2 linked regions of the Nitratireductor mangrovi genome follow. The protein of the gene in region 2 interacts with the protein of the main gene of each other region in a pairwise test. Links are inferred from orthologs where the notes say so. Each region holds a gene or a part of one and is shown on either strand. Other genes may lie near its edges.

The links.
Region 1: the proteins of gyrA (region 2) and gyrB interact in binary tests that used the Escherichia coli proteins (3 or more experiments, as listed by UniProt). The link is inferred for Nitratireductor mangrovi from one-to-one orthologs.

Annotation. Positions count from the first base shown.
Region 1 is NZ_CP042301.2:3,969,075-3,983,190, reverse strand. What follows is about bases 6,142-9,252. They hold gyrB (DNA topoisomerase (ATP-hydrolyzing) subunit B), read right to left. Parts: upstream 8,866-9,252; coding sequence 6,418-8,865; downstream 6,142-6,417. Other genes in these bases: FQ775_RS19505 (cytochrome P450), read left to right, coding at 9,121-9,252; FQ775_RS19515 (caspase family protein), read left to right, coding at 6,142-6,304. Also shown: FQ775_RS19535 (aldehyde dehydrogenase family protein), read right to left, coding at 1-445; FQ775_RS19530 (MBL fold metallo-hydrolase), read left to right, coding at 675-1,721; FQ775_RS19525 (class I SAM-dependent methyltransferase), read left to right, coding at 1,831-2,601; FQ775_RS19520 (GNAT family N-acetyltransferase), read left to right, coding at 2,686-3,480; more of FQ775_RS19515, read left to right, coding at 3,809-6,141; more of FQ775_RS19505, read left to right, coding at 9,253-10,491; FQ775_RS19500 (cyclase family protein), read right to left, coding at 10,528-11,355; FQ775_RS19495 (YraN family protein), read right to left, coding at 11,458-11,835; rsmI (16S rRNA (cytidine(1402)-2'-O)-methyltransferase), read right to left, coding at 11,825-12,736; radical SAM family heme chaperone HemW, read right to left, coding at 12,824-13,984; FQ775_RS19480 (non-canonical purine NTP pyrophosphatase), read right to left, coding at 13,981-14,116. UniProt on the Escherichia coli protein: DNA gyrase negatively supercoils closed circular double-stranded DNA in an ATP-dependent manner to maintain chromosomes in an underwound state.
Region 2 is NZ_CP042301.2:1,333,141-1,347,517, forward strand. What follows is about bases 11,000-14,371. They hold gyrA (DNA gyrase subunit A), read left to right. Parts: upstream 11,000-11,378; coding sequence 11,379-14,171; downstream 14,172-14,371. Other genes in these bases: FQ775_RS06570 (helix-turn-helix transcriptional regulator), read left to right, coding at 11,000-11,158; FQ775_RS06580 (hypothetical protein), read right to left, coding at 14,256-14,371. In the rest of the region: FQ775_RS06505 (7-cyano-7-deazaguanine synthase), read right to left, coding at 1-116; FQ775_RS06510 (nucleoside 2-deoxyribosyltransferase), read right to left, coding at 113-1,390; FQ775_RS06515 (hypothetical protein), read right to left, coding at 1,442-1,813; excinuclease ABC subunit UvrA, read right to left, coding at 1,921-4,845; FQ775_RS06525 (hypothetical protein), read right to left, coding at 5,602-5,919; FQ775_RS06530 (single-stranded DNA-binding protein), read left to right, coding at 6,161-6,649; FQ775_RS06535 (VOC family protein), read left to right, coding at 6,657-7,079; FQ775_RS06540 (hypothetical protein), read left to right, coding at 7,128-7,508; FQ775_RS06545 (glutathione S-transferase family protein), read left to right, coding at 7,632-8,333; FQ775_RS06550 (hypothetical protein), read right to left, coding at 8,394-8,573; FQ775_RS06555 (MarC family protein), read right to left, coding at 8,584-9,213; FQ775_RS06560 (VOC family protein), read right to left, coding at 9,317-9,691; FQ775_RS06565 (hypothetical protein), read right to left, coding at 9,716-10,252; more of FQ775_RS06570, read left to right, coding at 10,337-10,999; more of FQ775_RS06580, read right to left, coding at 14,372-14,377. UniProt on the Escherichia coli protein: A type II topoisomerase that negatively supercoils closed circular double-stranded (ds) DNA in an ATP-dependent manner to maintain chromosomes in an underwound state.

The sequences.
Region 1 (14,116 bases), 2.6 Mb from region 2 along the record:
GCGTGATCAGCCCGCAGACCCCGACGGGTTCGTGCATGATCATGTCGCGCGGGCTGCGCTCGTTGAGGATGTGCTCGAACTGGAACTCCTTCAGCGTGCGGATGAAGGTCTTGATGTGCCCGAGCCCGGCTGCGGCCTGCGATTCGGTGGCGAGCCTGATCGGCGCGCCCATCTCGTCGGAGATCGCTTTCGCCATGTCGGCCATGCGCGCCTTGTAGGCCTCGGCCAGCCGTTCGAGGGCAGCGATGCGCTCCTCCTTCGGCGAAACGCTCCAGGCCGCGAAGGCACGGCGGGCCGCGGCGACCGCCGTGTCGACATCGGCCTTGCCGCCCAGCGAGATGACGGCGAAAGGCTGCTCGTTGGCCGGATTGACGACCTCGAGCTCGTTCGGCGCCGCCGGCGCCACCCATCTGCCGTCGATGTAAAAGTCGGTCCTGCGCAGCATGAAACACTCCCCGAGAACGAATCCGATCGCGATCCCCTGCACATAGGCGATCACCAAGGCCGGCGGAAGCCGCCGCGGCGACCGCGGCCGCCGGAACGCACAAAATCGGTTGGCCCAGCGGCCGGAGAGAAGCTAGCGCGCGCCCGCGCCCGGGCGCGCAGGCCAACGACGCCGGCTTGTGAAAGAACGACATGTGGGCTAGGCCGGACCGTCAATCGGAGACCCGGACTTGGCCGCAACCACCCACCAGGACAGCCTGATCTATCCCTTCCCCGAGCCGCCGGCGCCGGGCGCGGTGACCGAGGTGGCGCCGGGCATCTTGTGGGCACGCATCCCGCTGCCGTTCCGGCTCGACCACGTCAACATCTTCCTGATCGAGGATGGCGACGGCTGGGCGGTGCTCGACACCGGCATCGCCAATGATCCGACGCGGGCGATCTGGCAGGCGCTCGCCGACGGGCCGCTGGCCGGGCGCAGGCTCAGCCGGCTGATCGTCAGCCACTACCATCCCGACCATATCGGGCTCGCCGGCTGGCTGTGCGAAACCTTCGACCTGCCGTTGCTCACCAGCCATTCGGCCTATCTCGGCTGCCTCAACATCTCGCTCAGCCCGGGCGCGCTGGAGGCCAAGCCCTATCACGATTTCTACCGCCGGCACGGCATGCCGGAGGAGATGGCGCAACTGGTCAGCACGCAGGGCCACAACTATCTGCGCATGGTGACGCCGCTGCCGCCGACCTTCCGGCGGCTGGTCGCCGGCGACCGGCTGACGCTGGGCGGGCGCGATTTCGAGGTGCTGTCGGGCAACGGCCACGCGCCGGAACAGCTGATGTTTTACTGGCGCGACGGCAACGTGCTGCTGGCCGCCGACCAGGTGCTGGCCAAGATCACGCCCAATATCAGCGTCTGGGCAGTGGAGCCGGAGGGCGACCCGCTGGGGCTCTATCTGCGCTCGCTGAAGGCGCTGGAGGCCGACATCCCGGCCGACGCGCTGGTGTTGCCGGGCCACCAGCTGCCGTTCCGCGGCCTGCACACGCGCTGCCGGGAACTCGCCGAACACCATGACGAGCGCTGCGCGATCATCGCCGACGCGTGCCGCGAGCAGGCGCGCTCGGTCGCCGGGCTGCTGCCGTTCGTGTTTCCGCGCAAGCTCGACCCGCACCAGACCAGCTTCGCCTTCAGCGAGGTGCACGCGCACGTCAACCGCATGCTGTGGCAGGGCGAACTGGTGCGCGACGAAGCGAGCGAGGACGTGCACCGCTACCGGCTCGCCTGAGGCGCGCGGCGAGACAGTCCCGGAAAGTCTTGCAGGCAGGAAGACGCCCCCAAGGTTTGTGCGACGGGGGAGTGTGCTAAGCAAGCCCGCGAACAACGGGGACCGGGCTATGGCGCGCGACCATCTCTTAATCAACCGGGATCTGTGGGATGCCGACGCGGCCAACTGGGTTGCGGTCGGCGAACGTCTCTGGAGCCTCGACAGCCCGGAATGGGGCAACTGGGGCAACCCGGACGAGGGCCTGAGCCTGCTTCCGCCCGACATGACGGGCATCAAGGCCATCGAACTCGGATGCGGCACGGGCTACGTCTCCGGCTGGATGGCCCGGCGCGGGGCAAGCGTCACCGCGATCGACATCTCCACCGAACAACTGGCCACCGCACGCCGCCTCGCCGCCGAACACGGTGCGGACATCACCTTCATCGAGGGCAACGCCGAAACCACCGGCCTGCCCGACGCCGCGTTCGACTTCGCGATCTCGGAATATGGCGCGTCGATCTGGTGTGTGCCGGAGAAATGGCTGCGGGAAGCATGGCGCCTGCTGCGGCCGGGCGGGCGGCTGGTCTTCCTCGGCAACCATCCGCTTTCCCTGATCTGCTCGCCGCTCGACGGGTCGCCCTGCGACCGGACGCTGCACCGGCCCTATCGCGGCATGTGGGGCGCCGACTGGACCGAGGTCGAATTCGAGCCGAGCGGCGTCTGCTTCAACCTGACGATTTCGTCCTGGATGGAATTGTTCGCAGCCATCGGCTTCGATGTTGCCGGGTACCAGGAAGTCTTCGCGCCCGAGGGGGCCTCGGGGACGCGCGCGGCGATCCCCGCCGACTGGGCCAGAAACTATCCGGTGGAGCAGGTCTGGCAGATCAAGAAGCCTGGATGACAGGCCGTCGGCCAATCAGCGCCCATGCCTCCGTTGGCGATGTTTCTCGAAATCGATAAGGTCTTCTCCCAGGGAGAGCATGCTATGTCAGGTTACTTCGGTTCGGAGGAGCAACAGCGCTTGCAAAGGCAGGCTGAGGCGAACGCCGATCTAATCACCAATACACCCGGCGCATGCCAAACGGGCCGCACGATGGGTTGTGATGACCCCGATAAACTGGGTTGGGATCGGATTACCGAATTTCTTGATCGCGACGGCATCTGCGGGTTCCGCCTTCTCTCCCCCGAGGCGGCTGACCAGATCAGGGCTCGGCTTCTGGGACAGGATTATCGGTTCGATGCGTGGGATGTTTTCCTCGCCCCGCGCGCCGCTGCGCTCGCCGCTGCGGAAGCAATCCTAGCTCGTGGGCTACCAGACGGGTTGGCCGAACTGGACCGGCCGACCGATCCGAAAAGCGAATACGTCACGAAGATTCAGGTGCTGATGAACGCGGCGGGGGTAGTACCGTTCTCTGGCTCACTACTCGTCGGAGCCCTTGGTCCGGCGACGACCACGGTCATAGGTGATAGGCACGGGGAGATAGTGGCAGCCGCACATTGCTACCTGCCTCACAATGCCCACAGCCCCTATCACCGATATGCTTGGGGAGGACTCGTCGCCGTATTGGAGTCGAAAAGGGGAAGCGGGCTTGGCAGCTACATCAACGCCCGGATGATTGTGAGTGCCTTTCGCGACCTCGACGCAACCCACATATACGAGCTCGTATCGGCTACCAACGTCAGCTCGCGAAAAATGGTCGTGGCGTCCGGCCTCCGGCTCGAACCAACACTGATCTGTGGTGTCGTTGCAGCGAAAAAAGGCGCTCGCTTCACCCGATAACTGACGCGACAGGCGTCTTGTTGGCGCATGAGACAGAATTTGCAGTTCTGGCTCACCGTTAGCACGACCATGGCAACCTGAGCGTGCGATATCCTCCGCTGGGCCTGTCCACAGGCAGAGAGGCCAGCCGCCCCGACGCCTTCGCGACGGCCTAAAGCCAGCGCCCGGCCCGAACTTTTGCTCGAAAGGGCGCTGCTCGCGCAGGACAACTAATTGACCTGGCTAGGAGTATGTCCGGAAGCGCGACCCGCCCCTGCAAGATCATCCTTGCCTGCGCCATATTGCTGTTTGAGTATGCTTACCGACCCCTGGGCTTGGGAGATTGCCGGTGCGGATCGTCTTTGCGGCGATATTTGTTGTCGTCACGGCAAGCGCGGCTTTCGCGGAACGGCGCGTGGCGCTTGTCTTCGGCGCCGACCGCTACGAGGCGATCCGCCCGCTCGCCAATGCCGTCAACGACGCCCGCGCGGTCGAGGAGGCGCTCGACGCGCTCGGCTTCGAGGTGTTTTCCGAGGCAAACCGCGACTTGCGCCGCATGCGCCGGGCCCTGGAGGATTTCGCCGAGGATGCGGCCGGCGCCGACGTCGCCCTGATCTTCTTCGCCGGCCACGGCGTCGAGGTCGCCGGCGAGAACCGTTTGCTGCCGACCGATGCCGACGCCTCCTCGCTGGAGGCGCTGGAGGCCAGCTCGCTGCCGCTGGAGGAACTGCGCCGGACGGCGGCCGAGGTGGCGGACATCGCGCTGATCGTGCTCGACGCCTGCCGCAACGATCCTTTCGGGGCATCCCCCGACCCGCAAGGGCGCGGCGCGAAGGCGCTGAGGCTGCCGGCGACGGTCAAGCCCGGATTGGGCCGGCTCGGCCGCGCCGAGAACACGCTGTTTGCCTTTTCCGCCGCGCCGGGCGAGACGGCGGCCGACGGCGAGGGAGACAATTCCCCCTTCACCACGGCGCTGGCCAAATATCTCGGGACCGAGGGGCTGGAGATCCGCTCGGTGCTGACGCTGGTGCAGCAGGAGGTCTACGACCGCTCGCGCGGCGCGCAACTGCCCTATGTGGAAAGCGGCCTGCCGGCGCTGTTCTTCGCCTCGGAGGCCTCCGGCGACCTGCCCGAGCGGGAGCGGCTGCTGCTTGCCATGGCCGATCTCAGCCCGCAGATGCGGGAAGACGTGGAGCGCATCGCAGCGGACGCCGGCATGCCGCTGGCGCCGCTTTATGGCGCGCTGATCGGCGGCGATGTCGCCGGCCTCAACCGGGAGGAGCGGACCGAGAAGCTGCGCGAGGCGGCCGCTTCGTTCACCAGGGTGCGCGACGAGCTTCGCACGCTGCGTTCCGGCGACGAACGCGTGACCGCGCTGCGCCGCGCGGCGGAAGAGCAACTGGCGCTCGGCGCGTTCGACGGCGCGCGGGCGAAGCTGAGCGAGGCGGCAAACATCGACGCGACCTCGCGCGAGACGCTGAAGGCGAACTATGTCGAACGGACCCTGTCGGAAGCGGCGACCCACTACCTGAACGGCGGCGCGGCGGCGGCGGAACTGAAATACCAGCTCGCCATCGCCGACTACGAAAAGGCGGCGGCGCTCTACGCGGAAGTCGACGGGGAGCAAACCTTTTCCGAGCATGATCACTTCCAGTATCTGCGCGTGCTGTGGTCACTTGGAGAAACACTCGAGACTACCGGCAACGCTCCCGCCGCATTCGAGACGTTTGGCGTTCTGCACGAAAGGGTCAGAGAGCTCGCAAGTTCCGATCCGACCGACGTCGTGTGGCAGCAAAATCTGTCAGCCGCCTATGACAGACTGGGCAATATTCAACTTGCCTTAGGCGATCTGGACGCAGCATTGTCTACCTTCGAGCAAGGTCTGCAAATCGCCAAAAGGCTTGCAGCTTCCGAGCCCCAAAACCTAACTCGGCAACAAACACTTTCGGCGTTTCACCTTAGCAAGGGGGATGTACAGGTTTTGCTCGGCAAACGGGCCGCCGCCAAAATATCATTCAATGAAACTCTGGCGATCAGCAAAAAGCTGATGGTTGAGCACCCGGAAAACAGGGGCGTACTGCACGATTTGATAGCTGCATACCAACGGATCGCCAATTTGGAGCTGGCGCAAGGCGACCTGCCCGGCGCTCTCAAATCTTACATGGCAATATCGGTGTTCATCTATGAGAACGCCGGAGACGAGTGGGACGACCCCACAATGCAGCGTAACCGCTCGGTCGTCTATGGCAATATCGCTAGAGTTAAGTCGAGGCTTGGCGATCTGGAAGATGCCCTAAGGTACAATATTTTCAGCGTCGCGATAGCCGAGCGGCTCGCGGCGTCTGATCCTGGCAATGCTCGGTTACAGCACGATCTGTTGGCGGCTTACACGACGGTTGGCGACGTGCGGACGGCTCGGGCCGAACTTGCTGATGCAGCGGTCGCTTACGGTGATGGCCACGTAATTGCCGAGCGGCTGGCGACCTCCAATCCGGACCATGTCGGCTGGCAGCGCGGTCTGGCGATCAGCCACGGCAAGATCGGCGACGTGCGCAAAGCTCAGGGCGACCTCGCCGGGGCGCTTACCGCCTATGAGGCCGGTCTTGCCATCGCCGAACGGCTCGCCGCCGCGGATCCGGGCAATTCGGAATGGCTGCGCGACCTGGTGGTTGTGTATTTCCAGATGGCCGAAGCGGGCAGCGAACCGCGTGAGAACTATCAAAAGGCGCTCAACATCATACTGAAGATGCAGGAGAGCGGCATACTCGCGCCGTCCGATGCGTCCATACTTGGTATCCTGCGCGGCAGGCTCGAAGGTCTGGGGACGCTAGAAGCCGCCGAATGATCTCACGCTCGTCATAAATGACAGCATCGCCTTGCCGGCAACGCTTGCCCCTTGGCAACAGCAAGATCGCAACTGGCAGATCGACGGCGCATCATGCGGGCGGGCGCCCGCCCTCAGATATCCAGATTGGCGACCGACAGCGCGTTGTCCTGGATGAATTCGCGGCGCGGCTCGACCTCGTCGCCCATCAGGCGGGCAAACAGCGCGTCGGCGTCGGTGGCGTCGGCGACCTTGACCTGCAGCAGCGAGCGCGCCTCGGGATCGAGCGTGGTTTCCCAGAGCTGCTCGGCGTTCATCTCGCCAAGGCCCTTGTAACGCTGCATGGTGATGCCCTTGCGCCCGGCAGCGAAGACCGCGTCGAGCAGCCTGATCGGGCCTGACATCGCCTCCGAAAACTCCTTGCGGCGCAGCACCGGCTGGGTGCGGTAGACCTCGTCGAGGCGGCCGGCATAGCGGTGCAGCGCGCGCGCGTCGGCGGAGCCGATCAGCGCCATGTCGAGATGGACGGCGTCCTTCACGCCGCGCACGGTGCGCTCGAAGATGAAACCACCGCTGCCCTCGTTGGAGGTCGCGGTGCGGCCTTCCCAGCCGCGCTCGGTGTCCTCCGAGATCATGTCGAGGCGCTCGGCGATCGTCTGCGCCATCTGGTTGGCGCGGCCGAGGTCGATGAAGACCTCCGGCGTGAGCGCGCCGGCGATCGCCGCCTGCTCGACCACGGCGCGGTCGTAGCGGGTGTGGAGCCCGTTGATGAGCGAACGCACGGCGAGCGCGTCGTCTATCGCGGCGCGCAGATCCTGCCCGGCGCGGACCTCGCCGCTGGCGAGCTCGAGCGCGGTCTCCTCGAGGCCGCCGGCGATCAGATATTCCTCGAAGGCCTGCTCGTCCTTGATGTATTGGGTGCTCTTGCCGCGCGTCACCTTGTAGAGCGGCGGCTGCGCGATATAGAGGTGGCCGCGCTCGATCAGCTCCGGCATCTGGCGGAAGAAGAAGGTCAAGAGCAGGGTGCGGATGTGGGCGCCGTCGACGTCGGCGTCGGTCATGATGATGATCTTGTGGTAGCGCAGCTTCTCGGGGTTGAACTCGTCCTTGCCGATGCCGGTGCCGAGCGCGGTGATCAGCGTGCCGATCATGTCGGACGACAGCATGCGGTCGAAGCGGGCGCGCTCGACATTGAGGATCTTGCCGCGCAGCGGCAGGATCGCCTGGTTCTGGCGCGAGCGGCCGCCCTTGGCCGAGCCGCCGGCCGAATCGCCCTCGACGATGAAGATTTCCGACTTGGCCGGATCGCGCTCCTGGCAGTCGGCGAGCTTGCCGGGCAGCGAGGTGATGTCGAGCGCGCCCTTGCGCCGCGTCAGTTCACGCGCCTTGCGGGCCGCCTCGCGGGCGGCGGCGGCCTCGACAACCTTGGTGACCAGGGTTTTCGCCTCGCCCGGATGCTCTTCGAGCCAGGTGTTGAGCGCCTCGTTGACGAGGCCCTCGACCACCGGGCGGACCTCTGAGGAGACCAGCTTGTCCTTGGTCTGCGAGGAAAATTTCGGATCCGGAACCTTTACCGAGAGGACCGCGGTCAGCCCCTCGCGGCAATCGTCGCCGGTGAGCGAGACCTTCTCCTTCTTCACGATGCCGGCGTTCTCGGCATAGCCGGTGACCTGGCGCGTCAGCGCGGCGCGGAAGCCGGCGAGATGGGTGCCGCCGTCGCGCTGGGGGATGTTGTTGGTGAAGCAGAGCACGTTCTCGTGGTAGGAATCGTTCCACCACATGGCGACCTCGACGGTGATGCCGTCGCGCTCGGCGCGGATCGAGATCGGGACCGGGATCAGCGACTTGCGGGCGCGGTCGAGATAGCGGACGAACTCCTCCAGCCCGCCGTCGTAGAGCAGTTCGTGAGTGACGACGTCGGCGTGGCGGCGGTCCGACAGGACGATGCGCACGCCGGAATTGAGGAAGGCGAGCTCGCGCAGCCGGTGCTCCAGCGTGCCGAAGTCGAACTCGGTCTTCGAGAAGGTCTCGGGCGAGGGCAGGAAGGTGACCTCGGTGCCGGTGTCGGAACCGGCATCGCCGGTGACGGCGAGCGGCGCGTCGGCGACGCCATGGGTGAAGCTCATCTCGTGCAGCTTACCGGCGCGGCGGATGGTGAGCTTGAGCGATGTCGAGAGCGCATTGACGACGGAGACGCCGACCCCGTGCAGGCCGCCGGAGACCTTGTAGGAGTTCTGGTCGAACTTGCCGCCGGCATGGAGCTGGGTCATGATCACCTCGGCGGCGGAAACGCCCTCGCCGGGGTGGATGTCGGTCGGGATGCCGCGGCCATTGTCGGTGACGGTGACAGAGCCGTCCGGGTTGAGCGACACCGTCACCCGGTCGGCATGGCCGGCCAGCGCCTCGTCGATGGCGTTGTCGACCACCTCGTAGACCATGTGGTGCAGGCCGGAGCCGTCATCGGTGTCGCCGATATACATGCCCGGGCGCTTGCGGACCGCATCGAGGCCCTTGAGGACCTTGATCGATTCCGCGCCATATTCGGGCTCGGCGCCTGGCCGTGTCTCGGACGATTCGCTCATGGACTACCGCTGTTTTCTGCCGCTGGGACGGCGCGCCCGCTTCACCCCGAATCACGCGCCGGAAGATGCCCGAGATATAGGGGTTTCGTGGCCAAATTCCAAATCGGCGCGGGCTTTTGCCGCTGCTGCCGGCGACCTTTCCAGAGGCTTCCGCAACGCGGCCCGCTCATCTTGCCGCGTGAGCGAAAATTTGCCGAAACTTTGCGGCGATCCTAAGTTGTCGGGCAGATGATTGCGTCCGCCCGGAAGACGACCATGGACACCTCGCCCGCCCCCTTCGTGCCGCCGGCGCCGAAGCCGCGCAGCTCGCCGCCCTCGACGCTGCAGATGATCCGCATCGTCTACAGGAACCCGCTCGAACTGTGGGGCGAGCCTTCCTACAACGAAAAATGGATATCGATCACCACCGGGATCGGCGGGCCGCTGGTGATCGCCAACGATCCGCGGCTGATCAAGCGGGTGCTGGTCGACAACGCGAAGAACTACAAGATGGCGCGGGTGCGCCAGAAGATCCTGCGGCCGATCCTGCGCGACGGGCTGCTGACGGCCGAAGGCGAGGTTTGGAAACGCTCGCGCAAGGCGATGGCGCCGGTGTTCACGCCGCGCCATATCCACGGCTTTGCCGGGCCGATGCTGGAACGGTCGCGGCTTTTTGCCGAGCGCTACGAAGACGGCGCAACGGTCGACGTCGCCCGCGACATGACCATGCTCACCTACGATATCCTGGCCGAGACGCTGTTTTCAGGCGAGATCGCCGGCGAGGCCGGCAGTTTCGCCAAGCAGGTCGACCATCTGTTCGAGACGATGGGCCGCGTCGACCCGCTCGACCTGCTCGGCGCACCGGACTGGCTGCCACGCATCACGCGGCTGCGCGGGCGCAAGACGATGGCCTTCTTCCGTCAGATCGTCGCCGACACAATGGCAATGCGCAAGGATCGGCTGCGGGCCGACCCGGACGGGGTGCCCAACGATTTCCTGACGCTGCTCCTTAAGGCGGAGGGCCCGGACGGGCTCGGCGCCGACGAGATCAAGGACAACATCATCACCTTCATCGGCGCCGGCCACGAGACGACGGCGCGCGCGCTCGGCTGGACGCTCTACTGCCTGGCCGAGGCGCCATGGGAGCGCGACAGGGTCGAGGCCGAGATCGACGCGGTCACGGCCGGCGAACCGGACCCGGTGAAGTGGCTGGAAAAGATGCCGGCGACGCGCGCCGCCTTCGAGGAGGCGATGCGGCTCTACCCGCCGGCGGCCTCGATCAGCCGCGAAGCGGTGGAGGAGGACAGGTTCGAGGACCTCCGCATCGTCAAGGGTGCGCAGATCCAGGTGATGCCTTGGACGGTGCACCGGCACCGCAAGCTCTGGGACAACCCGGAAGCCTTCATGCCGGCGCGCTTCCTGCCGGAAAACCGCGACCGGATCGATCGCTTCCAGTATCTGCCGTTCGGCGCCGGGCCGCGGGTGTGCATCGGTGCCAGCTTCGCCATGCAGGAGGCGGTGATCGCGCTCGGCGTGCTGTTGTCTCGCTACCGCTTCGACACGGTCGCCGAAACGAAACCGTGGCCGGTGCAGAAGCTGACGACACAGCCCGAGGGCGGGCTGCCGATGCGGGTCAGCCGGCGCTAGCACAGAGCGCCGGCCAAACAGCTGCCGCGCGCCGCCTCAGACCATGGCGAACAGCCGCGACGGGCCGCCGGTGCCGCCGCGCAGCTTGGGCGCGCCGACGATTAGGGTCGCGCCGCTGGCCGGCAGGCTTTCCAGGTTGGCGACACATTCCAGCCCCCAGCGCCCCGAGGGCAGCCAGGCGTAATGGACGGCGAAATCCGGCGAAGGGCCATGGTCGAGCGACAGCGTGTCGACGGCGATGCCCTTGACCGAGGGCGCCTCCATCAGCATCTCAGCCGCCTCGATGTGGAAGCCGGGGAAATGCATGATCTTGCCGTCGGCATCCGGATTGCGAAACTTGTCAGTGCCGAGATGCGCGCCCCAGCCGGACAGCATCGCCACGCAGGCGCCTTCGGGAATATCGCCATTGGCGCTCGTCCAGGCCAAGATGTCGTCGGGCGTGACCTGTGCGTCGGCGTTTTCGGCTGCCTTCTCGCGAATGTCGACGATGACCAGCGGGCAGACGAGATCGTCGACGGGGATTTCGGCAACCGACCTGCCGTCGGCCGAAAAGTGCAAAGGCGCGTCCATGTGCGTACCGGTGTGCTCGTTGAAGCGCCACTCGTTTATGTTGAACTTGTGCTCGTCATAATTGAAGAGCACCTCTTTGAACAATTGCTGCTGATTGAAGAAGGTCGGGAACTCCTCGTAGAGCTCGTGGGTCAGGTCCTCGGCCCTGGTCGGCATCGCCTTCTGGGCGAAAAGCGGCGCAGGCGCGGCGGCCGATGCTACGGCGGCCGCGCCGGCGACGGCCGAACCCTTGAAGAAGTCGCGGCGCGAGAGCATTCGCTCCTTGACGCTGTCGATGACGCAGTGATGGCACATTTCGATTACTCCTGAGGGAATGATCCTGCCGCATCAGCGGCAGAATGGTCCCGACAGGCTGTTGACGCAAGGGAAGGCATGCCCCGTGTCGCGGATGCTGCTTCAGAAGCGGCCGGAAAAGACGTTCTCGACGTGGACCGGCCAGCGCCAGGGCAGGATGGCGACGAGGTCGAAGCGGACGGAAAGGCGGGCGTAGTCGCGCTGGCGCGACAGCCACATGTCGGCCGCACCCTCGATGCGGCGCGCGGCGAGCGGCCCGACCGCCTCCATCGCCGCGGCGAGCGTCGGACGCGCCTTGACCTCGACGAAGGCAACGAGATCGCCGCGCCGCGCGATCAGGTCGATCTCGCCGAGCCGGGTGCGGTAGCGGCGTGCGACGATGCGGTACCCCTTGGCGCGCAGCGCCAGCGCGGCAAGGCGTTCGCCGTAATGGCCCTTGCGGTAGGCGCGTTGCCGGCGCGCGGGGCCGTCAGCTTCCACGATTGCTTTCCTTGAGGGCGACCAGGCGGCGGTAAAGCTCCTGCCTCGCCAGCCCGGTCTGGCGCGCGGCCTCGGCCGCCGCCTTCGCCGCCGGCATCTCGGCGACCAGCGACAACAGCAACGCGTCAATGTCGACATCGACCGGTGGTGCCCCAGCCTCGGGCGGAGCGACGCAGACCACCACCTCGCCCTTCGGCGCGCCGGCTTGATCATAATGCGCAGCAAGTTCGGCGAGGGAACCTCGGCGGGTCTCCTCGAAGGCCTTGGTGAGTTCGCGGCAGACGGCGGCGCGGCGCGCGCCGCCGAGCGTCTCGGCCATGGCGGCGAGCGAGGCGGCGAGGCGGCGGGGCGATTCCAGAAAAACGAGCGTGCCGGGAACGGGCGCGATTTCCTCCAGCCGGGTGCGGCGCTGGCCGGCCTTCACCGGAAGGAAGCCGGCAAAGAAGAACGCGTCCGAAGGCAGGCCGGAGGCGACGAGCGCGGCCAGCACGGAAGATGCGCCGGGGATCGGTACGACCCGGTGACCGTCTGCGATCGCCTCGACGGCGAGCCGGTAGCCGGGATCGGAGACCAGCGGCGTTCCGGCGTCGGAAACGAGCGCGACCGAACCACCATCGGAGAGCGCCGCGAGCAGGCGCGGGCCGGCCTCGGCGGCGTTGTGCTCGTGGTAGGCCATCATCCGGCGCCTGATCCCGTAGCGTTCGAGCAGGATTCGGGTGACGCGCGTATCCTCGCAAGCAACGATGTCGGCGCCGGCCAGAACCTCGAGGGCACGCAGCGTGATGTCGGCGAGATTGCCGATCGGGGTTGCGACCAGATAAAGCGCCGACTCCAGCGGCCGCGCCGTCATTTCGGCCTGTCCGATCACATAACCGCGCTTCTTGCCGGGCCTCTCGTCCATGCCGCTCCGGTTCCGCTTCGACCGCCGAGTCTTCGCATGTGCGCACCGGCTTGCAAAGTTGCCGGCAGCGCAACGCTGGCGACGCGCTCAGCGCGCCAGGTCGGCGACGACGGCGTCGAGCACGATCATGCCAGCCGGGGTGGCACGCAGGCGCGAATTGCCGATCGGCGCCAGCAGCGCCTCGCCCGCCAGCAGCGCGATGCGGTCATTGGCGAGCGGCTTGCCGGACAGTGCCTCGTAGCGGGCAAGGTCGATGCCCTCCGCAAGGCGCAGCCCCATGAGCAGGAACTCGTCGGCCTCCTGCGAGCGGGTCAGGATTTCGCCGTCGACGACACCATGGCCACGATCCTCGACCAGGCCGCACCAGGTCTCTGGATGGCGCTCGGTGATGGTGACGATGCGTCGGCCGTCCTCGACAAAACGGCCATGGGCGCCGGGGCCGACGCCGACATATTCGCCATAACGCCAGTAGACGAGGTTGTGGCGGCTTTCCGCGCCGGGGCGGGCGTGGTTCGAAATCTCGTAGGCGGGCAGGCCACGCGCGGCGGTGACCTGCTGCGTCATCCGGTAGAGTTCGGCGGCATGCTCGCCGTCGGGCACGGCGAACTTTCGCGCGGCATGGAGCGCGAAGAAGGGCGTGCCTTCCTCGATGGTCAACTGGTAGAGCGACAGGTGATCGGCGGCGAGAGCGATCGCCTGTTCCAGTTCCGCGCCCCACGCCTCCGGGGTCTGGCCGGGGCGGGCATAGATCAGGTCGAAGGAGAGGCGCGGGAAGGTGTCGCGGGCAATCTCGATGGCGCGGCGCGCCTCGGCGACGTCGTGCAGCCGGCCGAGGAACCTCAGGTCGGCATCGTTCAGCGCCTGCACGCCGAGCGAGACGCGGGTGACGCCTGCGGCGCGGTAGCCGCGGAAACGCTCGGCCTCGACAGAGGACGGGTTGGCCTCGAGAGTGACCTCGGCATCACCGGCGACGGTCCACAAGCGCCCGATCGCGTCGAGGATCGCGCCGACGGTCGCAGGCTGCATCAGCGACGGCGTGCCGCCGCCGATGAAGACGCTGGTGACCTCGCGCGGGCCGGTGCGGGCGCGCATATGGGAAAGCTCGGCTTCGAAAGCGCGCACGAAATGCGCCTGGTCGACCGGCTGGTGACGGACATGGCTGTTGAAATCGCAATAGGGGCATTTGGCGGCGCAGAACGGCCAATGCACATAGACCCCGAATCCGGGAGCGCGGTCGGGGTCGGTCATGCCGGTTCCAGCATCGCGGTAGCGAATTTGGCGAAGGCGCGGGCGCGATGCGACAGGCCAAGGTCGCCGCGGCCGGCTTCCCAGGCGTGTTTTTCGCCGGCGCTCATCTCGCCGAAGGTCTGATCGTAGCCG
Region 2 (14,377 bases):
TGTTGACCATAGTCAAAAAAAAGTGGGGTTACGTCCTTCCCCTCTGCGTGCAGCCCGAATGCGACGGTCGTCGAGTCCAAGCCACCAGATGCAAGAAGCATCACGCCTTGAGTCATGTTGAAGCGTCCCTATGGAGCTTCGATAGGGCGTCAAACATTCCATTCAAACAAAGGTCGAGGTCGGGCGAATATGTGGAACTTCCTTTGACCACCATTGTGTTCCGGTTCTCATTACGAGGATCAAAGGTGACAACCGGCTTTCCCATCTCAATCGCAAGACCAATCTCAACCAGCGTTCCGGGATCGCGTTCAATCGGAATCGCGAAAACTGCTGCACATTCCCCTAGCAACCGCACGTCGCTGATGTAGTAGGCAGTGAGAGACGCAACTGGAGAGTCTCGATCAGCCTCGCCATTTTCCTTTACCGGCCTTCTGACACAGAAGTTGTGGTACTCCAACGCTTCAACAGCTGCGCGAATTTCAGCATGATCTGCATACGAGAAGTCTGGCGCCGCTAAATAAATTTGCAGACCCCGGCGCGCATGCCAAGGCAGTGTGACGCCGCCCAAACCGCGGACGACGTCGATAGGCAACCGTAGTTCTCGTTCAATGCCCCGTTTAAGATCATCCGGCCACGTAGTTTGTGAATAGATCGTTGCGGCTTGCATACCTCGCCAAGCAGCATCTCGGATGCTGCTGTCGAGTGTGCCAAACACGGCTGTGAAGACGTCCCCCACGCCCACCGAGTTTGTAGTGACGTCTAGTCTGGCTGGAACATATTCGATGTCGCCAGTACCGAGATCGAATAGCCTACTGCCGCCGCGGTTCTCTTTCAGCAGTAGGTGCCTCGCGCCGATGTCCTTCGCCAATTCCAGCATTGGGGCAACGTCGCTCGATGCAATGCTGGAGAACAATTCAGACGAAGTCGAGATTGCCACCGAGTCGATTCGACCGGAAAGCGAACGAAGGAATTCAGCGTCATCCACGTCGTAGGCGATATCGATTGTGACTAGAGCATCGGGGTCGAGCTGACGAACCACGTCGGCTAAATCATAGCGACCCGGGAAGATTACGACAGAATGAAATCGACCCAAATCCGCGTGCTCGCGATTTGGAACAACTTTTCTCTCGTCACGCAGGAGGTCTTCGTAGCCTTGATGTCCAACCTCTTTCACGTCGGCAATTGCGATGACGTTGGGCGCACCTGTTACCTCCCCTAGGAGGATAAAGTCTCTACAGCCGTGCTTAGTCAGATAATCCTGCGCTTGCTCGATCAGGTACGCTGGGCAAAATACCCCGACAGCGTAGTTCTGCCCAGAAGCCCACAGGCCCCGAGCAGCATGCACCACGCCGCCAAGTCTTACCTTTGCTTCCGTGCTGCGTGTCGGCATCGTGAAGTCGACCGTGACTTCACCAATCAGTATCGGAACTGAACCTGGCATCTAGTCAGCAACAAAATCGGCCTGGACCTGAGGATTACTACCGTTCGAGGATGCAGTCACGATTCCCGTATAGGTGAACCCATCCTCCAAGCAGCCGGCAAGATAGTTGAGGCGTGTCGGCAGAGATCCAACCGACTCCGATCCTATGACTGCAACAACCCGCCCCTTGACCTGAACAGATAGCTTAGCACCAACCGCAGGACTGGATTTATGGTTCTTGTAGTAGTCGTGGCTAGCTACGTCCTCAAGACTAGCGGAAAACGCTTCACGGCACTTATCGGAGCCGCTTGAGCCACCGGCCGCTCCACTACCTGATCCGGTTTTCTTATTGCCAGAATAGTCGCTAAAACGTCCCGAGCCGCCGCTACCCATTGCTCTCTCCCGTAAGTCGAGCGCAATATTACCTATGGCAGTTTCACCTTATCAAGTATTGATTTACTCAATGCACAACCAGCTGCTCCGCCAATCCGAGCGAAGGTCTACTCCGCCGCCTCTGCCTTTCTTCCCCCCGGCCTTCTCTCCAGCAGCTCCTTCAGAAACTGCCCGGTGTAGCTGCGCGGCTCGGCCATGACGTCGGTGGTGCGGCCGGCGACGACCAGTTCGCCGCCGCCGTCGCCGCCTTCGGGACCGAGGTCGAGCACCCAGTCGGCGGTCTTGATGACCTCCAGATTGTGCTCGATGACGACCACGGTGTTGCCCTGGTCGACGAGCTCGTGCAGTACCTCCAAGAGCTTGGCGACGTCGTGATAGTGGAGCCCGGTGGTCGGCTCGTCGAGGATATAGAGCGTCTTGCCGGTGGCCTTGCGCGACAGCTCCTTGGCGAGCTTGATGCGCTGCGCCTCGCCGCCCGACAGCGTCGTCGCCTGCTGTCCGACATGGATGTAGCCGAGCCCGACCTTGGCCAGGGTGACGAGCTTGTCGCGCACCGCCGGCACCGCCTGGAAAAAGACCGCACCTTCCTCGACCGTCATGTCGAGCACGTCGGCGATCGACTTGCCCTTGAAGGTGACCTCGAGCGTCTCGCGGTTGTAGCGCTTGCCGGCGCAGACATCGCAGGTGACGTAGACGTCGGGCAAAAAATGCATCTCGATCTTGATGACGCCGTCGCCCTGGCAGGCCTCGCAGCGCCCGCCCTTGACGTTGAAGGAAAAGCGGCCCGGCTGGTAGCCGCGCGCCTTGGCCTCGGGCAGGCCGGCGAACCAGTCGCGGATCGGCGTGAAGGCGCCGGTATAGGTGGCAGGATTGGAGCGCGGGGTGCGGCCGATGGGCGACTGGTCGATGTCGATGACCTTGTCGAGGAATTCCAGCCCCTCGATGCGGTCATGCTCGGCCGGGTGCTCGCGCGAGCCCATGATGCGGCGCGAGGCGGCCTTGTAGAGCGTCTCGATCAGGAAGGTCGACTTGCCGCCGCCCGACACGCCGGTGACGCAGGTGAACGTGCCGAGCGGGATGTCGGCGGTGACGTTCTGCAGATTGTTGCCGCGCGCGCCGACGACGCGGATGCGGCGGTTCTTCTTCAGCGGCCGCGGCGCCTCGGGCAGCGGGATCGACAGCGCGCCGGAGAGATATTGCCCGGTGAGCGAATTGGGATTGGCCATGATCTCGGCCGGGGTGCCTTCCGCCACGATGCGGCCGCCATGGATGCCGGCGGCGGGGCCGATGTCGACGACATGGTCGGCCGAAAGCACCGCGTCCTCGTCATGCTCGACGACGATGACGGTGTTGTCGAGGTCGCGCAGATGCTTGAGCGTGTCGAGCAGGCGCGCATTGTCGCGCTGGTGGAGGCCGATCGAGGGTTCGTCGAGCACGTAGAGCACGCCGGTCAGCCCGGAGCCGATCTGCGAGGCGAGGCGGATGCGCTGGCTTTCGCCGCCCGACAGCGTGCCGGAATTGCGCGACAGGGTGAGATAGTCGAGGCCGACATCGTTCAGGAAGGTGAGGCGCTCGCGGATCTCCTTGAGGATGCGCACCGCGATCTCGTTCTGCTTGGCGGTCAGCCGCTCGGGCAGGGCCTCGAACCATTGGCCGGCCTTGCGGATCGATTTCGCCGTGACCTCGCCGATATGCAGGCCGTCGATCTTGACGGCGAGCGCCTCGGGCTTGAGCCGGTAGCCGGCGCAGGCCGGGCAGGGGACCGAGGACATGTAACGCTCGATCTCCTCGCGGCTCCAGGCCGATTCGGTCTCCTTCCAGCGCCGTTCGAGATTGGGCACCACGCCCTCGAAGGTCTTCCTGGTCTGGTAGGAGCGCAGGCCGTCATCATAGGAAAAGGTGATCTGGCGCTCGCCGGTGCCGTGGAGGATGGCGTTGCGGGCCTCGTCGGGCAGGTCGCGCCAGCGGTCGCCGAGCTTGAAGCCGTAGGCCTTGCCGAGCGCCTCCAGCGTCTGGGTGTAATAGGGCGAGGTCGATCGCGACCACGGCGCCACGGCACCGTCGCGGAGCGACAGCGCCTCGTCGGGCACGACCAACTCGGCGTCGATGGTGCGCTGGCTGCCGAGACCGTCGCAGGACGGGCAGGCGCCGAACGGGTTGTTGAAGGAAAAAAGACGCGGCTCGATCTCGGGAATGGTGAAGCCCGACACCGGGCAGGCGAACTTTTCGGAAAACAGCAGCCGCTCGTGGGTGTCGTTCTTCGACTTGTTGGCGGCCTCGCCCGACAGCGCTTCCGGCGGCAGCGGGCGGTCGGCGAATTCGGCCACGGCGAGCCCGTCGGCGAGCTTCAGGCAGGTCTCGATGCTGTCGGCGAGCCGCGCGCCGAGGTCCTCGCGCACCACGACGCGGTCGACGACGACGTCGATGTCGTGCTTGAATTTCTTGTCGAGCGCCGGCGCGTCGCCGATCTCGTGGAACTGGCCGTCGATCTTGACGCGCTGAAAGCCCTTCTTCTGAAGTTCGGCGAGTTCCTTGCGGTATTCGCCCTTGCGGCCGCGCACGATCGGCGCCAGCACGTAAAGCCGCGTGCCTTCCTCGAGCGCCAGCACCCGGTCGACCATCTGGGAGACGGTCTGGCTCTCGATCGGCAGGCCGGTGGCCGGCGAATAGGGCACGCCGACGCGAGCAAAGAGCAGCCGCATATAGTCGTAGATCTCGGTCACCGTGCCCACGGTGGAGCGCGGGTTCTTCGACGTCGTCTTCTGCTCGATCGAGATCGCCGGCGAGAGCCCGTCGATCTGGTCGACGTCGGGCTTCTGCATCATCTCCAGGAACTGGCGCGCATAGGCCGACAGGCTCTCGACATAGCGGCGCTGGCCCTCGGCATAGATGGTGTCGAAGGCGAGCGACGACTTGCCGGAGCCGGAGAGCCCGGTCATCACGGTGAGGCTGTTGCGGGGAATGTCGAGATCGACATTCTTGAGATTGTGCTCGCGTGCGCCGCGAATGGAGATGAACTTGTGCTCGGCCATGCCGCCTGATGCCATGTCGGGTGTCGGTTGGGATGGGCGCTGCGCGACCAGGCCCGCCTTTACATAGGTCGCCCCGCCGTCGCGTCGAGGGCTTCCCGCCAGCCGAGTTAGACTCCTTTGAGCGGGCAGGGCAAGTCAAAAGAACAAAGGCCGAACGGGCTCCTGACAACCCGCTTGTGGACAATTGACCGCCGCGTGCGATCACATTTTGCCCCGCCCGGGCGCGCTTTTGTTGACAGGCCGGCCGGCGAGGGCGCAGAGTCCCGGAAGTTCCGCAGCCGCCTCGGGTCAACCGCAAGCCGGGACCGCCCGTGAGACGACGCGGGTGCGAGGAATGAGCGCGGAACGGTGTCGGTACCAACAGCAGAGGAGAGAGGCATGAATCCGCCGGACAGTCCCTGCAGGTCCCGTTTCACGGCGGGACCACGTCGGACCTGACGGACGCCTGAGCGCCCGACGGGGCCGCACGTCGAAATCAAACCACATCGTTGAAGAATGCACCGGAGCGAGACCCTGACCGGCTCCTCCGGGAAGATCACCTGATACACCCGGAGATCGGGAAAAACCCAGGAAGGCCTCGCGCGCTCGGAACAGGCAGCGGCGAGGCCTCACTTTTTTCGGGGGCTATGTCGTCTGGGCGCGATGTTTCGCGTGGGCGACTTCCAGCCGTCATGCGTCAGCCGTCGAGCAGCCGCGCGGCGAGCGATAGTCTTCGCGTGCCGCCTGGGGCCGTGCTTCAGACGGAGCGGGACGTCCCTATCGGGAGATGGAGGCGTTGGGACCGGGCTGTTGCGGGTTCACGACCGGGCTCGAGCGGCCGTCATGGCGATAGCCGCCGAAGCCGATCTGGTAGGAGACGCTGCCCGAAATGGTCACGTCCCAATTGCCGACCTTGTACGAGCCCGGCGTCGAGCCGACCGGCACGCCGTCCTCGGGCTCGCCGATCAGGATGTCGGTCGTGACCGTGCCGGCGCCGTGCTTCACGCCCGGCAGGCTGTCATCGGCCGAGGCCAGCGGCATGGCGGCAAGCGACGCGGCGGCGACGACGATGGCGGTTGCGAAAAATCTGGGCATGACCGGGCTCCGGGGATCGAGGCGTAGAGATAATATCAACCGCGCCGTTTGCCAATCGGGGCGCGATCACGATCCGCGCAGCGCTTGCAATCGTGGCCCGGCCCATATAGAACAAAAAAAGAACAAACTGCTTGTGGACAGAGCCGCGATAACGCGGAAGCACCGCGCGGCGGCGGCGGCGATCGGATAGGATGCGCGCCGATCAGCAATTTTCCGTTTCGGACGAGCGTGGAGGCGAGTGATGGCGGGTAGCGTGAACAAGGTCATTCTGGTGGGCAATCTGGGCGCGGACCCGGAAATTCGCCGCCTCAATTCCGGCGACCCGGTCGTCAACATGCGGATCGCGACCTCCGAGACGTGGCGCGACCGCCAGTCCGGCGAACGGCGCGAGCGCACCGAATGGCACAATGTCGTGATCTTCAACGACAATCTCGCCAAGGTGGCCGAGCAATATCTGAAGAAGGGCGCCAAGGTTTATATCGAGGGCCAGTTGCAGACCCGCAAATGGCAGGACCAGCAGGGCCAGGACCGCTACACCACCGAGGTCGTGCTGCAGAAATTCCGCGGCGAGCTGCAGATGCTGGATTCGCGCAACCAGGGCGAGGGCGGCCAGTACAGCGCGCCGGCCAATCGCGGTTCGGATTTCGGTTCCTCCGGCCCCGGCGATGCCCAGCGTGGCGGCGGGGGCGGCGGTTTCTCGCGCGACCTCGACGACGAAATCCCGTTCTGAGCGGTCAGTGATGCAGCGCATCGCGCACGTCATGGTCGTGGTGCGCGACTATGACGAGGCCATCGCGTTTTATTGCGGCAAGCTCGGCTTCGAACTGCTGGAAGACAGCTACCAGCCCGAACAGGACAAGCGCTGGGTGGTCGTCGCGCCACCGGGTGGCGGCACCTCGCTGGTGCTCGGCCGGGCATCGGACGACGGGCAGGCGGCGGCGGTCGGCAACCAGACCGGCGGCCGCGTCTTCCTGTTCCTGCAGACCGACGATTTCGAGCGCGACCACAAGCGCTATCTTGGCGAAGGCGTCGAGTTCGTGCGTGACCCGAAGGTCATGGATTACGGCACGGTCGCCGTGTTCCGGGACCTCTACGGCAACCAGTGGGACCTGATCGAATTCGCTGCCGGCCATCCGCTCGCGTTCGCGGCAAAACCCTGACGGGTTCGTGATTGGCGCTTGAGCGCGTCCTGCCGCAGAACGGCAGGCATGGCTCTGATCAGACATTTAACCGCCGCGTTCTGCGTTGCCTTGCTGGCGGCCGGAGGCGCGGCCCATGCCGGCGACGCCGATGTCGTGGATGCGCGCGCCGAGCGGGCGCAGGACGGCACCTATCGCTTCGATGTCACCGTGCGTCACGCCGACGAGGGCTGGGACCATTACGCCGACCGCTGGGAGGTGCTCGGACCGGACGGCAAGGTGCTGGGCGAGCGCGTGCTGTTGCATCCGCATGTCGACGAGCAGCCCTTCACGCGAAGCCAGAGCGGCATCGCAATTCCCGATGATGTGCGTGAGGTGACCATCCGCGCGAATGACAAGGTGCACGGCTTCGGCGGGCGCGAGATGACGGTGGCCTTGCCTGGGCGGTGACAAGCCATTGCGAGAATGTTCTATTCCCATTGGCGGGCCCAACGGTAGATGTCTGCCCACATTTGTGCCGCGGATTGTTGGCCGGTTCCTGATGCCTGCCTGTGAAATGGAGGTGGTCGGACTATGCGCGCACTCTTGTTCACTACTGGCTCGCCATTTGCGAGAGCCGTCCGTATTGTTCTCGACGAACTCGCGCTCGACTATGAGAGGCGTGAGGAGATCACAACGCCGAGCGTCGAAGAACGAGTCGCAGCGACACCAACTCTGCAGGTACCTACTTTCTGGGACGGAGACCTGACACTTTGGGAAAGTGGCTTGATCGTTGAGTACCTGCTGTCGACCTATCGGCAGAACGGAGCAGCTGGATTGCCACTGGCAACCCACGCCTTCCGGCCGGAGTTCGAATGGCATGACAAGTTGGTATTCGCGACGATCCAGACGTTCGGAAATGCGGCAACGACCATTTCTCAGATGAGATGGTCGGGAATTGCCCTACAGCAGAACGCACATCTGCAGAGATCGGCAGAGAAGCTGTTTCGCATCTTGAACTGGCTTGAGGGTCAGCTAGGTGATGGCGACGGTTTCGTGCCAGGCTACGTGTCTATGCAGGATATCTTTCTGGCATCACACGTCCGTTTCGTGCAGGCGCGTCCCCTCGGCATCGAGCTTGGTCTCGAGAGCTTTGCCAGGGTTTCGACGTTGCTTGAGCGACTTGACGAGCGGGAGAGCTTCAAGGCGAACCCGATCTGGTGGTGGGAGCCGGGGGTAGTGGCGTATGAGCCGGATGGCACCCCGATCTACAAGAAGGATGCCGGCTCGAGATAAACAAAAACGGGGTCGCGTAGTCACTGCATCAGTGCGGATACGGCGACGCGAAGCTGGGGGTCAAACCGCAATAACCGTGATTATCGCCGGCGCCCGCTCAGCCAGCCGCGAACGACAGGCGGACTGAGTCGTCTCGTTGCCGCGCGTTCTGCGCGGCACGGTGCGCACGGCAAGGTCCGGCAATTCGTCGGCGAAGAAGGCCCAGAAGGCGCGCCGGTGGGCGGTGAGTTCCGAGACCATGCCGGCGGCCTCACGCCGCCATCAGCGCCTTGATGCCGTCGGCGACGAACTGGACGGCGAGGGCGGCAAGGATGACGCCGAGCAGGCGGGTGAGGATCGAGCGCCCGGTCTGGCCAAGAAAACCATCGACCCGTTCGGCGAGCAGGAACACCAGATAGGTGAGCAAAATGCCGGCGAGGATGACCGCCACCAGGGCGGCCTGGCCGACGGCGCCTTCGAACGAGCCTGACAGCAGCACCGTGGCCGAGATCGCACCGGGGCCGGCAATCAGCGGGATCGCGAGCGGGAAGGCGGCGATGTTGTGGATCATGTCCTTGGTGATGGCGACGTCGGCGCTCTTTTCCTTGCGCTCCTGACGGCGCTCGAAAACCATCTCGAAGGCGATGAAGAACAGGAGCAGGCCGCCGGCGACCCGGAAGGCGGGCAAGGTGATGCCGAAGACCGACAGGATCGCGGCGCCGGCGAGCGCGAACAGGGCAAGCAGCAGGAAGCCGATGACCGAGGCGCGCAGTGCGACCTGCTGGCGCTCGGCCCGGTTCATGCCGCGGGTCAGCGCCAGGAACAGCGGCGCCAGCCCGGGCGGGTCGATCGTCACCAGGATGGTAACGAATGCGTTGAAGATCTGGTCGAGGCTCGGCATCAAGTTCCCCCCGCGTCCGGCCAGATGTACCGCCGGCAGCGCCGCTTGGCCAGCCGGTCGCAGCGGCGGGGGAGGGGCCGACGGGCGGCCGACCGTCGCGTGCTCAACTCTCCTGCCGGTAAGCCTCCAGCCGGTAGCCGTCGGGATCGACGACGAAGGCGGCGTAATAGCCGTTGCCATAGTCGGCGCGTAGCCCCGGCCGACCGTTGTCGGAACCGCCGCCGGCAAGCGCGGCGGCGTGAAAGCGGTCGACGGCGCCCCGATCCGGGGCGGTCAGGCAGAGGTGCAGGCCGGAGCCCGGATCGGCGACGACAGGTGTCTTCGCGGCCAGCACCCACAGGCCGATGCGATCCGTGCCGTAGCCGAGCGAGGTTTGGTCCTGATGCAGCAGAGACAGACCGAGCGCGGCGAGCGCCGTATCATAAAATTTGCGGCTGCGGGCGAGATCGGCCACGCCGATCGAGACATGATCGAACATCGTTCGTTTCTCCTTTTTTGAAGCTCAGGCGACGCGGCGGGCGAAGAATTCGACGATGCGGCGCCAGTCGCCGCCTTCCGCGTCGCGGACCTCACCGATCCAGTGAAAACTGTCCGCAGTGATTTCGGTGAAGCGCCAGCGGTTTTGCACGCCGTCCTCGTCGACGCCTTCCTGGACGATGTCCTTTCCCGCCGCACGGCCGATCTGGCGCGAATAGACGTGGCGGACCGGATCGGCATAGATGATGCGCCAGGCGTCGAGCTTCGGATCGAAGATGCGCAGCGTGGTGCCATGCATCAGGGCCGCGGCGGGATCGTCGGCGCCGGGGTCGCGGAAACCGGGGATGCGCCAGATGTCCTGCATTACGCGGCCTTGCAGCACCCAGCCGAAATGGGCGCTGCCGTGGCCAGTTGCGGTCGTGCCGTCGGGCAGGTGCCGGACGACGTCCATCTCCCAGTCGCCGACCAGCCAGCCATAGAGTTCCGCCTTGGCGGCGATCTCCGCGGCCGGCCCGTCGGCATGCAGCAAGCGGGGCAGGCTGCGGGTTGCGATCGTGTTCATGCTCCTGACCTTTCTGTCATGATGATCGCCCTGTTAGCCGCGCGGCCGATGGTCCGGCTTGGGAGAAATTGCTATTCTGCATGCATGGGAATCCTCGGGCGCGAACTGGCGACCGGCGACGGCTGGTACGTGAAGGACATCGTCTGCGATCCCGGGCCGAACGACCGGCCGTTCGAGGAGCAGCACGCGAATTTCTGCGTCGCCTTGGTGAGCGGCGGCAGCTTCCGCTACCGCTCCTCGACCGGCGAGGCGCTGCTGGCGCCCGGCGCGATGTTGTTCGGCCGGCAGGGCGCCTGCTTCGAATGCGGGCATGATCACTCGGTGGGCGACCGCTGCATCTCCTTCCACTTTTCCGGCGATTACATCGAGGAAACGGCACGCGAGGTAGCCGGCGCACGCGGCAGCGGTTTCGCCCGCGCCGCATTGCCGCCCGGCACCGCAACGGCGCGACTGGCCAGCGATCTCGCGGTGGCCGCGGAAGACGATGACCGGCCGGCCTTCGCCGAACTCGCGCTGCGCGTGGCGTCGGCCGCGCTCGCCGGTGCGGCGGCGGACAGGATGAAGGCACCGACGGCACGCGAGGAACGCGCGGTGAGTGCGGCGTTGCAAAGGATCGAGGCCGATGTCGCGATGGAGGTGTCGCTGGCCGCTTTGGCCGAGGAGGCAAGGCTGAGCCGGTTCCACTTCTTGCGCGTATTTCGCCAGGTGACCGGGACGACTCCTTACCAGTACCTGCTGTTGCGGCGCCTGCACCGCGCCGCCGCCGCGCTGCGCCACGGACGCGACGGTGTCGCGGCGATCGCCTACGACGCCGGTTTTGGCGACCTGTCGACCTTCAACCGCCGGTTCCGCCGTGTCTTCGGCGTGTCGCCGAGCACGTTGCGACGCGCGAAGCCGGCCGCCTGACCGGACGCTGGCGACGCAGGTTCCCCGTGGCGCACGGCGACCGATTCGGGCAGTTTTCCGGCACTCCCCGGAAGGCAATCGGAACTGAAAAAGAATGCGCGCGTAATGCGTTGTTTTCAAAGCACTTTTGAGCGCCGAAAATCAGGCGTCGAGGTTGGAGAATTTCGCCGGCATCCTATATAAGGAGGCCGATGATTCCTCATTTCGATCGTGACCTGATTTGACCGACAAGACGACAACGCGTCCGCCGGACGAGCCCGACGGCATCGAGCCGGTTTCCATCATCGAGGAGATGCAGCGTTCCTATCTCGATTACGCGATGAGCGTGATCGTCAGCCGGGCGCTGCCGGACGTGCGCGACGGGCTGAAGCCGGTGCACCGGCGCATCCTCTACGCCTCGCACGAGAACGGCTATCACTGGAACCGCAAATATGTGAAGTCGGCGCGCCCCGTCGCCGACGTGATGGGCAAATACCACCCGCACGGCGACGCCTCGATCTACGATGCTCTGGTGCGCATGGCGCAGGACTGGTCGATGCGGCTGCCGCTGATCGACGGGCAGGGCAATTTCGGCTCCATCGACGGCGATCCGCCGGCGGCGATGCGTTACACCGAGGCGCGGCTGACCAAGGCCGCGCACGAACTGCTGGAAGACATCGACAAGGACACGGTCGACTTCCAGGACAATTACGACGGCTCGTCGAGCGAGCCCAAGGTGCTGCCGGCGCGGTTTCCGAACCTGCTTGTCAACGGCTCGGGCGGTATCGCCGTCGGCATGGCGACCAACGTGCCGCCGCACAATCTGTCCGAGGTCTGCGACGCGGCGATCGCCGTCATCGACAATCCGGCGATCGACCTGCCCTCGCTGATGGAGATCATCCCCGGGCCGGACTTCCCGACCGGCGGCATCATCCTCGGCCGCGGCGGCATCTATTCGGCCTATGATTCAGGCCGCGGCTCGATCCAGATGCGCGGCAAGGTGCATTTCGAGGAGATCCGCAACGACCGCGAGGCGATCATCGTCACCGAGGTGCCGTTTCAGGTCAACAAGGCCAGCATGATCGAGAAGATGGCCGAACTGGTGCGCGACAAGCGCATCGAGGGCATCTCCGACATCCGCGACGAGAGCGACCGCCAGGGCTACCGGGTGGTGATCGAGCTGAAGCGCGACGCCGTCGCCGACGTGGTTCTCAACCAGCTCTACCGCTACACGCCGCTGCAGACCTCGTTCGGCGCCAACCTCGTGGCGCTCAACGGCGGCAAGCCGGAACTGATGAACCTGCACGACATCCTGAAGGCATTTGTCTTCTTCCGCGAGGATGTCGTCAGCCGGCGCACCAAATACCTGCTCAGGAAGGCGCGCGACCGCGCCCACGTGCTGGTCGGACTGGCGATCGCGGTTGCCAATATCGACGAGGTGATCAAGCTGATCAGGCATGCGCCCGACCCGCAGACGGCGCGCAGCCAATTGATGGAACGGCGCTGGCCGGCCGAGCAGGTCGAGGCACTGATCCGGCTGATCGACGATCCGCGCCACCGCATCAACGAGGATGGCACCTATTTCCTCTCCGAGGAGCAGGCACGCGCCATCCTCGACCTGCGCCTGCAGCGCCTGACGGCGCTCGGCCGCGACGAGATCGGCGACGAGCTCAACACGATCGGCGAGGAGATCAAGGACTATCTCGAAATCCTGGGTTCGCGCGCCCGCATCCAGCAGATCGTCAAGGACGAACTGGCCGCGGTGCGCGACGAGTTCGGCACGCCGCGGCGCACCGAGATCGCCGAGGGCGGTCCCGACATGGAGGACGAGGACCTTATCCAGCGCGAGGAGATGGTCGTCACCGTCACCCATGAGGGCTACATCAAGCGGGTGCCGCTCTCGATCTACCGGGCCCAGGCGCGCGGCGGCAAGGGCCGCTCCGGCATGTCGACCAAGGACGACGACTTCGTCACCCGGCTGTTCGTCGCCTCGACCCACACGCCGATCCTGTTCTTCTCCTCGCGCGGCATCGTCTACAAGGAGAAGGTCTGGCGCCTGCCGGTCGGCACGCCGCAATCGCGCGGCAAGTTCCTGCGCAACATGCTGCCGCTGGAGGAAGGCGACCGCATCACCGCGATCATGCCGCTGCCGGAAGACGAAACGCGCTGGGGCGAACTCGACGTCATGTTCGCGACCACGCGCGGTACGGTGCGGCGCAACAAGCTGTCGGATTTCGTGCAAGTGAACCGCAACGGCAAGATCGCGATGAAGCTCGATGCCGACGACGCCATCCTCAATGTCGCGACCTGCACCGAGAACGACGACGTGCTCCTGACCGCCGACAGCGGCCAGTGCATCCGCTTCCCGGTCACCGACGTGCGTGTCTTCGTCGGCCGCAACTCGGTCGGCGTGCGCGGCATCGCCATGGCCGACAGCGAACGGGCCATCTCGATGACCATCCTCGAGCATGTCGACGCCAATCCCGCACAACGCGCTGCCTATCTGCGCCGCGCCACCGCCGAAAGGCGGCTGGCGACGGGCGAGGACGAGGAGATCGTGCTCACCAACGAGGAGGTCAGCGAGGTCGAGGAGCTGACGGACGAGTTCTACGAGTTCATGAAGGAACACGAGCAGTTCGTTCTGACGGTTACCGAATTCGGCTACGGCAAGCGCTCGTCATCCTACGATTTCAGGCTGACCGGCCGCGGCGGCAAGGGCATCCGCGCCACCGACGTTTCCAAGGTGGCCGAGATCGGCCGGCTGGTGGCGACCTTCCCGGTCGATCCCGACGACCAGATCATGCTGGTCTCCAATGGCGGCCAGGTGATCCGCGTGCCGGTGACCGGCATCCGCATCGCCAGCCGCGCCACCAAAGGGGTGACGATCTTCAACACCGCCGAGGGCGAGCGCGTGGTGTCGGTGGAGCGCATTTCCGAGGCGCAGGAGGAAGAGGAGGCCGAGGCCGATCCCGGCGCGGCGGAAGCCGAGGCCGGCGGTGAGGCTCCGCCCGCCGCACCCGACACATCGCAATAAGCCAAAGAAAAAGGGCCGCCCGGCGGGCGGCCCCAAGTTTCAGGCTTCCGGAACAACCGCAAGCCCTGGGAGGATGGTCAGAAATCAGCGGTGCGGCGGACCGAAGCGGCGGCCGCGCGTGGCGCGCACCTCAAGCTTCTGGCGCTGCGCCTCTTCATAGAAACCGAACGCGGTGGCAATCAGCATGGCGATGGTCATGGCCGCGG